One region of the Alicycliphilus denitrificans K601 genome, then DNA from elsewhere that is predicted to be linked to it. Evidence: predicted binding sites of a transcription regulator. Region 1 holds the regulator's gene; each other region holds the start of a gene.
The links. The regulator sigma-54, encoded in region 1, starts transcription at its own class of promoters, with help from an activator protein. The targets are predictions, from matches to a motif close to TGGCANGNAANCTGCTTT.
Positions count from the first base shown of each region.

Region 2: the regulator sigma-54 is predicted to act here: its motif matches at 2,136-2,153, upstream of glnA (type I glutamate--ammonia ligase).
Region 3: the regulator sigma-54 is predicted to act here: its motif matches at 1,510-1,527, upstream of nirB (nitrite reductase large subunit NirB).

Region 1 is NC_015422.1:4,639,615-4,642,884, reverse strand. Features, by position in the region: gene lptA (lipopolysaccharide transport periplasmic protein LptA) at 1-250, shown strand, start outside; gene lptB (LPS export ABC transporter ATP-binding protein) at 259-1,047, shown strand; gene ALIDE2_RS21970 (RNA polymerase factor sigma-54) at 1,097-2,650, shown strand; gene ALIDE2_RS21965 (acyl-CoA thioesterase) at 2,664-3,107, shown strand; gene ALIDE2_RS21960 (methyl-accepting chemotaxis protein) at 3,109-3,270, opposite strand, start outside.
Region 2 is NC_015422.1:1,510,260-1,513,529, reverse strand. Features, by position in the region: gene ALIDE2_RS07160 (hypothetical protein) at 11-499, opposite strand; gene glnA (type I glutamate--ammonia ligase) at 673-2,088, opposite strand; gene ALIDE2_RS07150 (competence/damage-inducible protein A) at 2,260-3,081, opposite strand; gene ALIDE2_RS07145 (EI24 domain-containing protein) at 3,078-3,270, opposite strand, start outside.
Region 3 is NC_015422.1:2,703,661-2,706,930, forward strand. Features, by position in the region: gene ALIDE2_RS12880 (efflux transporter outer membrane subunit) at 1-1,337, shown strand, start outside; gene nirB (nitrite reductase large subunit NirB) at 1,591-3,270, shown strand, end outside.

The DNA.
Region 1 (3,270 bases):
GCGCCGCTACCGCGAGGCCCAGCTCACCGACGAGGTCAAGGGCGCGGTCATCGTCTACAACAACCTCACGGATGTGTTCACCGTGGACGGGCAGAAGACCGCGCCGGCCGGCACCAGCGCCGGCACGCCCGGCGGCCGCGTGCGCGCCGTGCTGTCGCCCAAGGAGCCGGCCTCGGGCACGGCGGCGCCGCCCGCGCGCACCGAGCCGCCCGTGCTGCGCCCCACTCCCAGCCTGGGTGGCATGCAGTGAGCGCGGTCGTGGACGAGACGCGCGCGCAGGGCGCGCCCGGGGCGCCGCAGGACGGCGCCAGCCGGCTGGAGGCGCTGCACCTGCAGAAGTCCTACGGCAGCCGCAAGGTGGTCAAGGACGTGTCGCTGGTCGTGCAGAAGGGCGAGGTGGTGGGGCTGCTCGGCCCCAACGGCGCGGGCAAGACCACATCGTTCTACATGATCGTGGGCCTGGTGCGCAGTGACGGTGGTGACATCCGCATCGACGGCCATTCGGTGGCCAACATGCCCATACACCGGCGCTCGCGCCTGGGCCTGTCCTACCTGCCGCAGGAGGCCTCGATCTTCCGCAAGCTCAACGTGGAGGACAACGTGCGCGCGGTGCTGGAGCTGCAGACGGACGCGGACGGCCGGGCGCTGCCGCGCGACGAGATCGAGCGCCGGCTCACCGAGCTGCTGCAGGAGCTGCGCGTGGACCACCTGCGCCAGTCGCCCGCGCTGGCGCTGTCGGGCGGCGAGCGCCGCCGCGTGGAGATTGCCCGGGCGCTGGCCACGCAGCCGCGCTTCATCCTGCTGGACGAGCCCTTCGCGGGCATCGACCCGATCGCCGTGATCGAGATCCAGCGCATCATCGGCTTCCTGAAGGCGCGCGGCATCGGCGTGCTCATCACCGACCACAACGTGCGCGAGACGCTGGGCATCTGCGACCACGCCTTCATCATCAGCGACGGCCACGTGCTCGCACAGGGCACGCCGTCGGAAATCGTCGACAACGCGGAAGTGCGCCGGGTCTACCTGGGCGAGCACTTCCGCATGTGAGAGACATGGGCCGCGGCACGACGCGAGGCCGGACGGCGGGGGCCGGGCCATGAAGCCCAGCCTGTCGCTGCGCGTCTCGCAGCACCTGGCGCTCACGCCGCAGCTGCAGCAGTCCATCCGCCTGCTGCAGCTGTCCACGCTGGAGCTGGCGCAGGAGGTCGAGCAGATGCTCGACGAGAACCCCTTCCTGGAGCGCACGGTGGACGACGCGCCGCTGGATGAGCCGGTCGCACCCCCGTCGGACGAGGGCGGCCGCCGGGCCGAGGATGCTACGCCTTCAGGAGCTGCTGACGCAGATTGGACGGGCGATGAGGGCCAAAACGATGCTCAAATGCCCGATATCGCCGCTCCCACCGACTGGGACGGCGACACCGACATACCGGGCGACGACCGCGAGTGGGGCAGCGATGCGCCCGCAAGCGTCGGCAGCGGCTCTGGCGATGGCGACGAGGCCGACGCCGCGGACCTGGCGCACGGCCACGAATCGCTCGCAGACCACCTTGAGCGCCAGGCCCTGGCGCTGCGCCTGTCCGAGCTGGACATGGCGGCGCTGCGCTTTCTCATCGGCTCGCTCAACGACGACGGCTATCTGGACGAGCCGCTCGAATCCCTGGCCGCGAGCCTGGCGGACACGGGCGACCCCGAGCAGCTCGATGAGCTGGTGCACCGCCTGACCGTGGCTCTGCGCCTGCTGCAGAGCCTGGACCCCGCGGGCGTGGGCGCGCGCGGCCTGGCCGAATGCCTGGCGTTGCAGCTGCAGGCGCTGGACCGGGAGGAGGAGGGCGACCCCGAGGTGATCCAGGCCGCGCTGTGCATCTGCCGCCAGCCGCTCGACCTGCTGGCGCGGCGCGACGTGCGCCGCCTGGCCCAGGCCTGCGCCGCGAGCGACGACCTCACGCGCGCCGCCATGGCGCTGATCGCGCGGCTGGAGCCGCGCCCCGGGCGGCGCTTCGCCGACGTGGAGCGCAACGTCATCGTGCCCGACGTGATCGTCAGGAAGATCGGGCGCGGCGCGCAGCAGAGCTTCAGCGTCCGCCTCAACCCCGACGTGATGCCGCGCCTGCGCGTGCACGACGTCTACGCCAACGCCCTGCGCGGCGGCAGCAAGGGCGACGGCCACCAGGCGCTGCAGGCCAGGCTGCAGGAGGCGCGCTGGTTCATCAAGAACATACAGCAGCGCTTCGACACCATCCTGCGCGTGTCCAGCGCCATCGTGGAGCGGCAGAAGAACTTCTTCGTGCATGGCGAGCTGGCCATGCGCCCGCTGGTGCTGCGCGAGATCGCCGACGAGCTCGGCCTGCACGAATCCACCATCAGCCGCGTGACCACGGCCAAGTACATGGCCACGCCCCAGGGCACGTTCGAGCTCAAGTACTTCTTCGGCTCGGGCCTGGGCACCGAGACCGGCGGCAGCGCGTCGAGCACGGCGGTGCGCGCGCTCATCCGGCAGTTCGTCGCCGCCGAGGATCCGCACAAGCCGCTGTCGGACGGCCAGATCGCCGACATGCTCAAGGAGCAGGGCATAGAGTGCGCGCGCCGCACCGTGGCCAAGTACCGAGAGGCGCTGAAGATCGCGCCCGCCAACCTGCGCAAGGCGCTATAGAAAGAGATACCCCATGGCACGCATCGTCTTCGACCTGCCGGCGCACTTCGGCTTCAGCACAGAGCTGCAGGTCTACATCAGCCACGTCAACCAGGGCGGCCACCTGGACAACGCCCAGCTGCTCAGCCTGGTGTCGGAGGCGCGCGTGCGCTTCTTCAAGTCCCTGGGCTATACCGAGGCGGACGTGGCGGGCCTGTCCACCGTGGTGGGCGACATGCTGGCGCAGTACAAGTCCGAGGCCTTCCATGGCGAGACGCTGCGTGTGCAGATGACGCCGCAGGATTTCAACCGCTACGGCTTCGACCTGGTGTTCCGCATGACGGAGAAGTCCCAGGGCCGAGAGGTCGCGCGCGGCAAGACCGGTATCGTCTTCATCGACCGGGCCGCGCGCAGGCCCGCGCCCATTCCCGAGCCCGTGCGCCAGCTGCTGCTGGTGGCCGGCTCGGCACCGTCGTAGTTCAAGCCAGCAGCCTTTGCGCGGCCGCTCCCTGCGGCAGTCTGAAGGCCGCGACCAGCTGCGCCAGGTCCTGAGACTGTTGCCGCAGCGACTGCGCGGCCGCCGTGGCCTGCTCGACCAGGGCGGCGTTCTGCTGGGTGCCCTGGTCCATCTGAGAGACGGC
Region 2 (3,270 bases), 1.9 Mb from region 1:
TTGCCCGCGCTTACTTGTTCAAGCGCGCGAGTTCGCGCTTGATGCCGGCCACGTCGGCCTCGGCGCGGCTCACGGCGGACTTGAGCTCGGCCGTGCGCTCGATGTAGCCCTGCGGGTTGCGCATCTCCAGGGCCGATCGCTGGGGATAGCCGTCGTTGTATTCCTTGCGCAGCTCGGCCAGGCGCGCCTCGGCCTTACGCAACTCGGCCTCGAGGATGGCGCGCGCATCGGCGTCGCGTGCGCGCTGGTCGGCCGCATCCACGCGCGGCGCATTCGCCGGCGGGCTGCCGGCGCCGGCCCCGCCGCTTGGCGCCGCCGCGGCCGGCCGCGGGGCCTGCAGCACCGTCACGTTGCCGCCTTCGACGAGCTTGCAGCCGCGCTCCTTGGCCTGGGCGGCGTTGTTGGTGTACTCGTTGCCGCAGCGGTAGATGCGGTCCTGCGCCCAGGCGGGCTGCAGCATGGCGGCAATGACGGTCAGGGCGAACAGGCTGTGTTTCATCGAACTCCTCACATGACATGCGCGGCGCATGCACGGCGGCGCTGAGTATCCCCCAATCCCCCCGGACCGCCAATTGCGGCGCCCGATTCGCCCACGCGGGCCACCATGCAAAAGGGGCGGCCGCGGCCGCCCCTGGCACACCGCCGGGAGGCCGAAGCGCCCCCCTGCGCCGCTCACAGCGAGTAGTACATGTCGTACTCGACGGGATGCGGCGCCATGCGGAAACGCTGCACTTCGCCCATCTTGAGCTCGATGTAGGCGTCCAGCATGTTGTCGGAGAACACGCCGCCCTTGGTCAGGAAGCCGCGGTCCTTGTCCAGCGCCTCCAGCGCCTGGTCCAGGCTGTGGCACACGGTGGGCACCAGCTTGTCCTCCTCGGGCGGCAGGTGGTACAGGTCCTTGGTGGCGGCCTCGCCCGGGTGGATCTTGTTCTCCACGCCGTCCAGGCCCGCCATCATCAGCGCCGAGAAGCACAGGTAGGGGTTGGAGGAAGGATCGGGGAAGCGCGCCTCGATGCGGCGGCCCTTGGGGTTGGCCACGTAGGGGATGCGGATCGACGCCGAACGGTTGCGCGAGCTGTAGGCGAGCTTGACCGGCGCCTCGAAGCCGGGCACCAGGCGCTTGTAGCTGTTGGTGCCGGGGTTGGTGATGGCGTTGAGCGCGCGGGCGTGCTTGATGATGCCGCCGATGTAGTACAGCGCGAAGTCCGACAGGCCCGCGTAGCCGTCGCCCGCGAACAGGTTCTTGCCATCCTTCCAGATGGACTGGTGCACGTGCATGCCCGAGCCGTTGTCGCCCGCGTAGGGCTTGGGCATGAAGGTCGCGGTCTTGCCGTAGGCGTTGGCCACGTTCCAGATCACGTACTTCATGACCTGCGTCCAGTCGGCGCGCTCGACCAGCGTGCTGAACTTGGTGCCGATCTCGTTCTGGCCGGCGCCCGCCACCTCGTGGTGGAACACCTCGACCGGGATGCCCAGCTGCTCCAGGATCAGCACCATCTCGGCGCGCATGTCCTGCGTGCTGTCCACCGGCGGCACGGGGAAATAGCCGCCCTTGGTCGTGGGGCGGTGGCCGCGGTTGCCGCCGTCGAACTTGGTGCCGCTGTTCCAGGGGGCTTCATATTCCTCGATCTCGAAGAACACCTTGCCCGGCTCGTTGCTCCAGCGCACGCCATCGAAGATGAAGAACTCGGGCTCGGGGCCGAAGTAGGCCGTATCGCCCAGGCCCGATGCCTTCAGGTAGGCCTCGGCGCGCTTGGCGATGGAGCGCGGGTCGCGGTCATAGGCCTTGCCGTCACCGGGTTCGACCACGTCGCACTGCAGGAACAGCGTGGTCTCCTCGAAGAACGGGTCGATGTTGGCCGTGCTCGGGTCGGGCATGAGCTGCATGTCCGAGGCCTCGATGCCCTTCCAGCCGGCCACGGAGGAGCCGTCGAACGCATGACCGGAGGTGAACTTGTCCTCGTCGAAGTGCGAGACCGGCACGGTCACGTGCTGCTCCTTGCCACGGGTGTCCGTGAAGCGCAGGTCCACGAACTTGACTTCGTTTTCCTCCACCATCTTCATCACATCTGCAACGGTCTTGGCCATCAGGGTTCTCCAGGGATAGATACGCATCAAAAAATGATGCGCAAAGAAAAGCAGGTTGCGTGCCAGCCCGCGCGGCGCCCGTGGGGCTGCGGTGCTCCACCGTGGCCGCCCTCGATTCCAGGCGGCGCACGGTGCACCGATTGCGTGCGGGATTCTAAGTGGGGCGCTTTCTCAGATATTGCGCACCATTTCGGGGCCCATGTTCGCACCATATTGGTGCAAAATCTGGTAAAGCTCGCGCCATGCCGCCGGTATCAGTGCCGTCGGGCCCTTGACCCCCAGCTCCACATGCCTGCCGTGCACGGGGTGGTCGACACTGGGCAGGCTGAACACCTTGATGCCGGGATGCGCGGTCTCTATGCACTCCATGAGCGGGGTGAGCGCGGCCTCCATGGCGCCATACAGCACGATCGAATGCTCGGTCTGGGGCTGGCGGTTGAACCACTGGGCGCAGTAGTGGTCCAGCGCCCACTCCACCATGGGCCAGGCCATCACCGGAAAGCCCGGCATGAAATGCACCGTGCCGCCGCCCGGCCCGTCGCAGGAGAAGCCCGGGATCTTGTTGTAGGGGTTGGGAATGATGCGCGCGCCCTCGGGGAACACGCCCATGTTGAGCCGATGCACGTTGTCGGACCGGTCGGGGTCGAACGCCTCGCCCTGCTCGCGCGCAACGTCCTGCATGCGCTCGCGTATCAGCGCCGCCGCCTCGGGGTGCAGCGCCAGGGGCCGCTGCAGCGCGGCTGCCGCGCATTGGCGCGTGTGGTCGTCGGGCGTTGCGCCTATGCCGCCGCAGCTGAAGACGACGTCGCCCGAGGCGAACGCGCGCTGCAGGGCTGCCGTGATGCGCGGGCGGTCGTCGCCCACATAGTCCGCGTAGGCCAGCGCAAGGCCGCGGGCGGCCAGCAGTTCGATGACCTTGGGCAGGTGCTTGTCCGCGCGTTTGCCAGAAAGGATTTCGTCGCCGACGATGATGAGGCCGAAGGATGGAATCATGCAGGATGCGAGTCCGGGGAAGGCGGGGGTGCGAGCGCCGGCGGCGGGCTGGCAGGGATGGCGGGCGCGGCCAGGGGGGCGGACGGGTCGCCGCCGCCCTGCTCCCGCAGCCGCTGCAGCGCCGCCAGGCAGAAGTGGGTGAACCACAGGGAAGAAAAGGCGAACACCAGCGTGTAGATCCAGATGGCG
Region 3 (3,270 bases), 1.9 Mb from region 1:
CCGAGGCCGGGCCCCTGCCCTGGAGCGACTTCGTGCAGGAGCCGCGCCTGCGCGAGGTGGTGGCCCTCGCGCTGGCCCACAACCGCGACCTGCGCATGGCGGCGCTGGCCATCGAGCGCGCGCGCGCGCAGTACGGCATAGAGCGCTCCGCCCTCTTTCCCGCCGTGAACGCCACGGGCGCCGGCGCCCGCAGCCGCACGGCCGACGACCTGACCACCGCCGGGCGCCCCAACACCACGGGCCAGTACAGCGCCCAGCTCGGCTTCAGCAGCTACGAGCTCGACTTCTTCGGGCGCGTGCGCAGCCTGAACGACGCCGCGCTGCAGGAGTTCTTCCGCGTGGCCGAGAACCGCCGCAGCGTGCAGCTGAGCCTGGTGGCCGAGGTCATGAACGCCTGGCTCATGCTCGATGCCGACGCCCGCCGCCTGCAGCTGGCGCGCGAGACCCTGCGCACGCGCCAGCAGGCGCTGGACCTCACGCGCCGCAGCTTCGAGCTGGGCGCCACGTCGGCCCTGGCCCTGGCGCAGGCCCAGACGAGCGCCGATACCGCGCGCGTGGACGCGGCCGCCTTCGCATCGCAGGTCGCGCGCGACCGCAACGTTCTCGCGCTGCTGGCGGGCACGAGCGTGCCCGATGCGCTGCTGCCCGCCAGCGTGGCGTCCGTCCTGCCCGGCGCGGGCAAGGTCCCCGAGCTGCTCCCGCCCCCGGCGCCTGCCACGGCGCTGCTGGGCGTCGCGGCAGACCTGCCCTCCAGCGTGCTGCTGCACCGCCCGGACCTGCGCGCGGCCGAGCATGCGCTGCGCGGCAGCTACGCCAGCATCGGCGCGGCGCGCGCGGCTTTCTTCCCGTCCATCACGCTCACGGCATCGGTGGGCACGGCCAGCAACGCGCTGTCGGGCCTGTTCGGCGCGGGCAACGGCACCTGGACGTTCGCGCCCCAGATCCGCCTGCCGATCTTCGACGCCGGGCGCAACCAGGCCAACCTGCGCGTGGCCGAGGTCGCGCGCGACACCGCGCTGGCCCAGTACGAGAAGGCCATACAGACGGCCTTCCGCGAGGTTGCCGACACGCTGGCCGAACGCGCCACGCTGGACGAGCGCCTGGATGCCCAGCGCTCGCTGGTGCAGGCCAGCCAGCGCGCGCTGGAACTGTCCGACGCGCGCTTTCGCCTCGGGGCCGACAACTACCTCGCGGTGCTCGACGCGCAGCGCTCGCTGTACGCGGCGCAGCAGGCGCAGATCGCGCTGCAGCTGGCCGAGCAGGTCAACCGCGTCACGCTCTACAAGGTGCTGGGCGGGCAGTGGGCGGGCGACGCCGCGCCTCCTGACAGCTCCTGAGCCCCGCCTGCACCCGCCGCACCACGGCGGGGCATGGCGGCCACCTGCGCGCACCACCATACGCCAGCGGCATGCCCGCCACGCCCAAATGCTATTAAATAAATAGCTTATTGCGCTTACCTGATGCGCCTCTCAGGCCACTCCTGACAAGAACCATCGCCGACCTGCGGGCTGGCACACCTATTGCATTGACCCTCATGCGGCCGCTGTGGGCCGCGTTGTTGCCGATGCGGGGCATGGCCCCAGGGAGACGATGGTGAAGCAATCCAGACTGGTGATGGTGGGCAATGGAATGGCGGGCGTGCGCACGCTGGAAGAGCTGCTCAAGATCGCCCCCGATCTGTACGACATCACGGTGTTCGGCGCCGAGCCGCACCCGAACTACAACCGCATCCTGCTCTCGCCCGTGCTGGCGGGTGAGCAGACGGTGGACGAAATCGTCCTCAACGACTGGTCCTGGTATCAGGAGCACGGCATCGCGCTGCACGCGGGCCATACCGTGACCGCCGTCGACCGCGCGCGCCGCCTGGTGCATGCGCGCGGCCCCGGCGGCGAGGCGGTCAGCGCGCCCTATGACCGGCTGATCCTGGCCACCGGCTCCAACCCCTTCATGCTGCCGATCCCCGGCAAGGACCTGGCAGGCGTGCTGGCCTACCGCGACATCGCCGACACCCAGGCCATGATCGACGCCGCCGCGAAATACCGCAGCGCGGTGGTCATCGGCGGCGGCCTGCTGGGGCTGGAGGCGGCCAACGGCCTGATGAAGCGCGGCATGCAGGTAACCGTGGTGCACGCCGGCGAATGGCTGATGGAGCGCCAGCTCGACCCCGTGGCCGGGCGCATGCTGCAGAAGGCGCTGCAGGAGCGCGGCATGCGCTTTCTCATGCAGGCCCAGACGCAGGAGCTGCTGGGCGACGGCGACGGACGGGTGCGCGCCGTGCGCTTCAAGGACGGCAGCGAAGCGCCCGCCGACCTGGTGGTGATGGCCGTGGGCATACGCCCCAACACCGCGCTGGCCGAGTCCATGCGCCTGCACGTGGAGCGCGGCATCGTGGTCCACGACACGCTGCAGACCACCACCGACGCGCGCATCTACGCCGTGGGCGAATGCGCCGCGCACCGGGGCGTGGCCTACGGCCTGGTGGCGCCGCTGTTCGAGCAGGCGAAAGTGCTGGCCAACCACCTGGCGGAATTCGGCATCGGCCGCTACCTGGGCTCGCAGACCTCGACCAAGCTCAAGGTCACGGGCATCGACCTGTTCTCGGCGGGCAACTTCCAGGGCGGCGAAGGCACCGAGGAGATCGTCATGAGCGACCCCGGCGCCGGGCACTATAAGAAGCTGGTGCTCAAGGACGACAGGCTGGTGGGCGCCTGCCTGTACGGCAACACCGTGGACGGCGGCTGGTACTTCAAGCTGCTGCGCGACGGCCGGGCCGTGGCCGACATCCGCGACAGGCTCATGTTCGGCGAGAGCAACATCGGCGAGGGCGGCCACGCCGGCCAGAGCCAGGCCGCCGCCATGCCCGACGAGGCCGAGGTCTGCGGCTGCAACGGCGTGACCAAGGGCGCCATCTGCAAGGCCATCAAGGAAAAGGGCCTGTTCACCCTGGACGAGGTGCGCAAGCACACCAAGGCCAGCGCCAGCTGCGGCTCGTGCACCGGCCTGGTGGAGCAGATCCTCATGGCCACCGCAGGCGGCGACTACTCCGCCACGCCGAAGACGAAGCCCCTGTGCGCCTGCACCGAGCACGGCCACCAGGCCGTGCGCGACGCGATCCGCACCAATCATCTGCTGAGCAAGGAGGAGGTCTTCGCCTTCATGGAGTGGAAGACGCCCGACGGCTGCCCGAGCTGCCGCCCGGCCGTCAACTACTACCTGATCAGCACCTGGCCCAAGGAGGCGCTGGACGACCCGCAGAGCCGCGCCATCAAC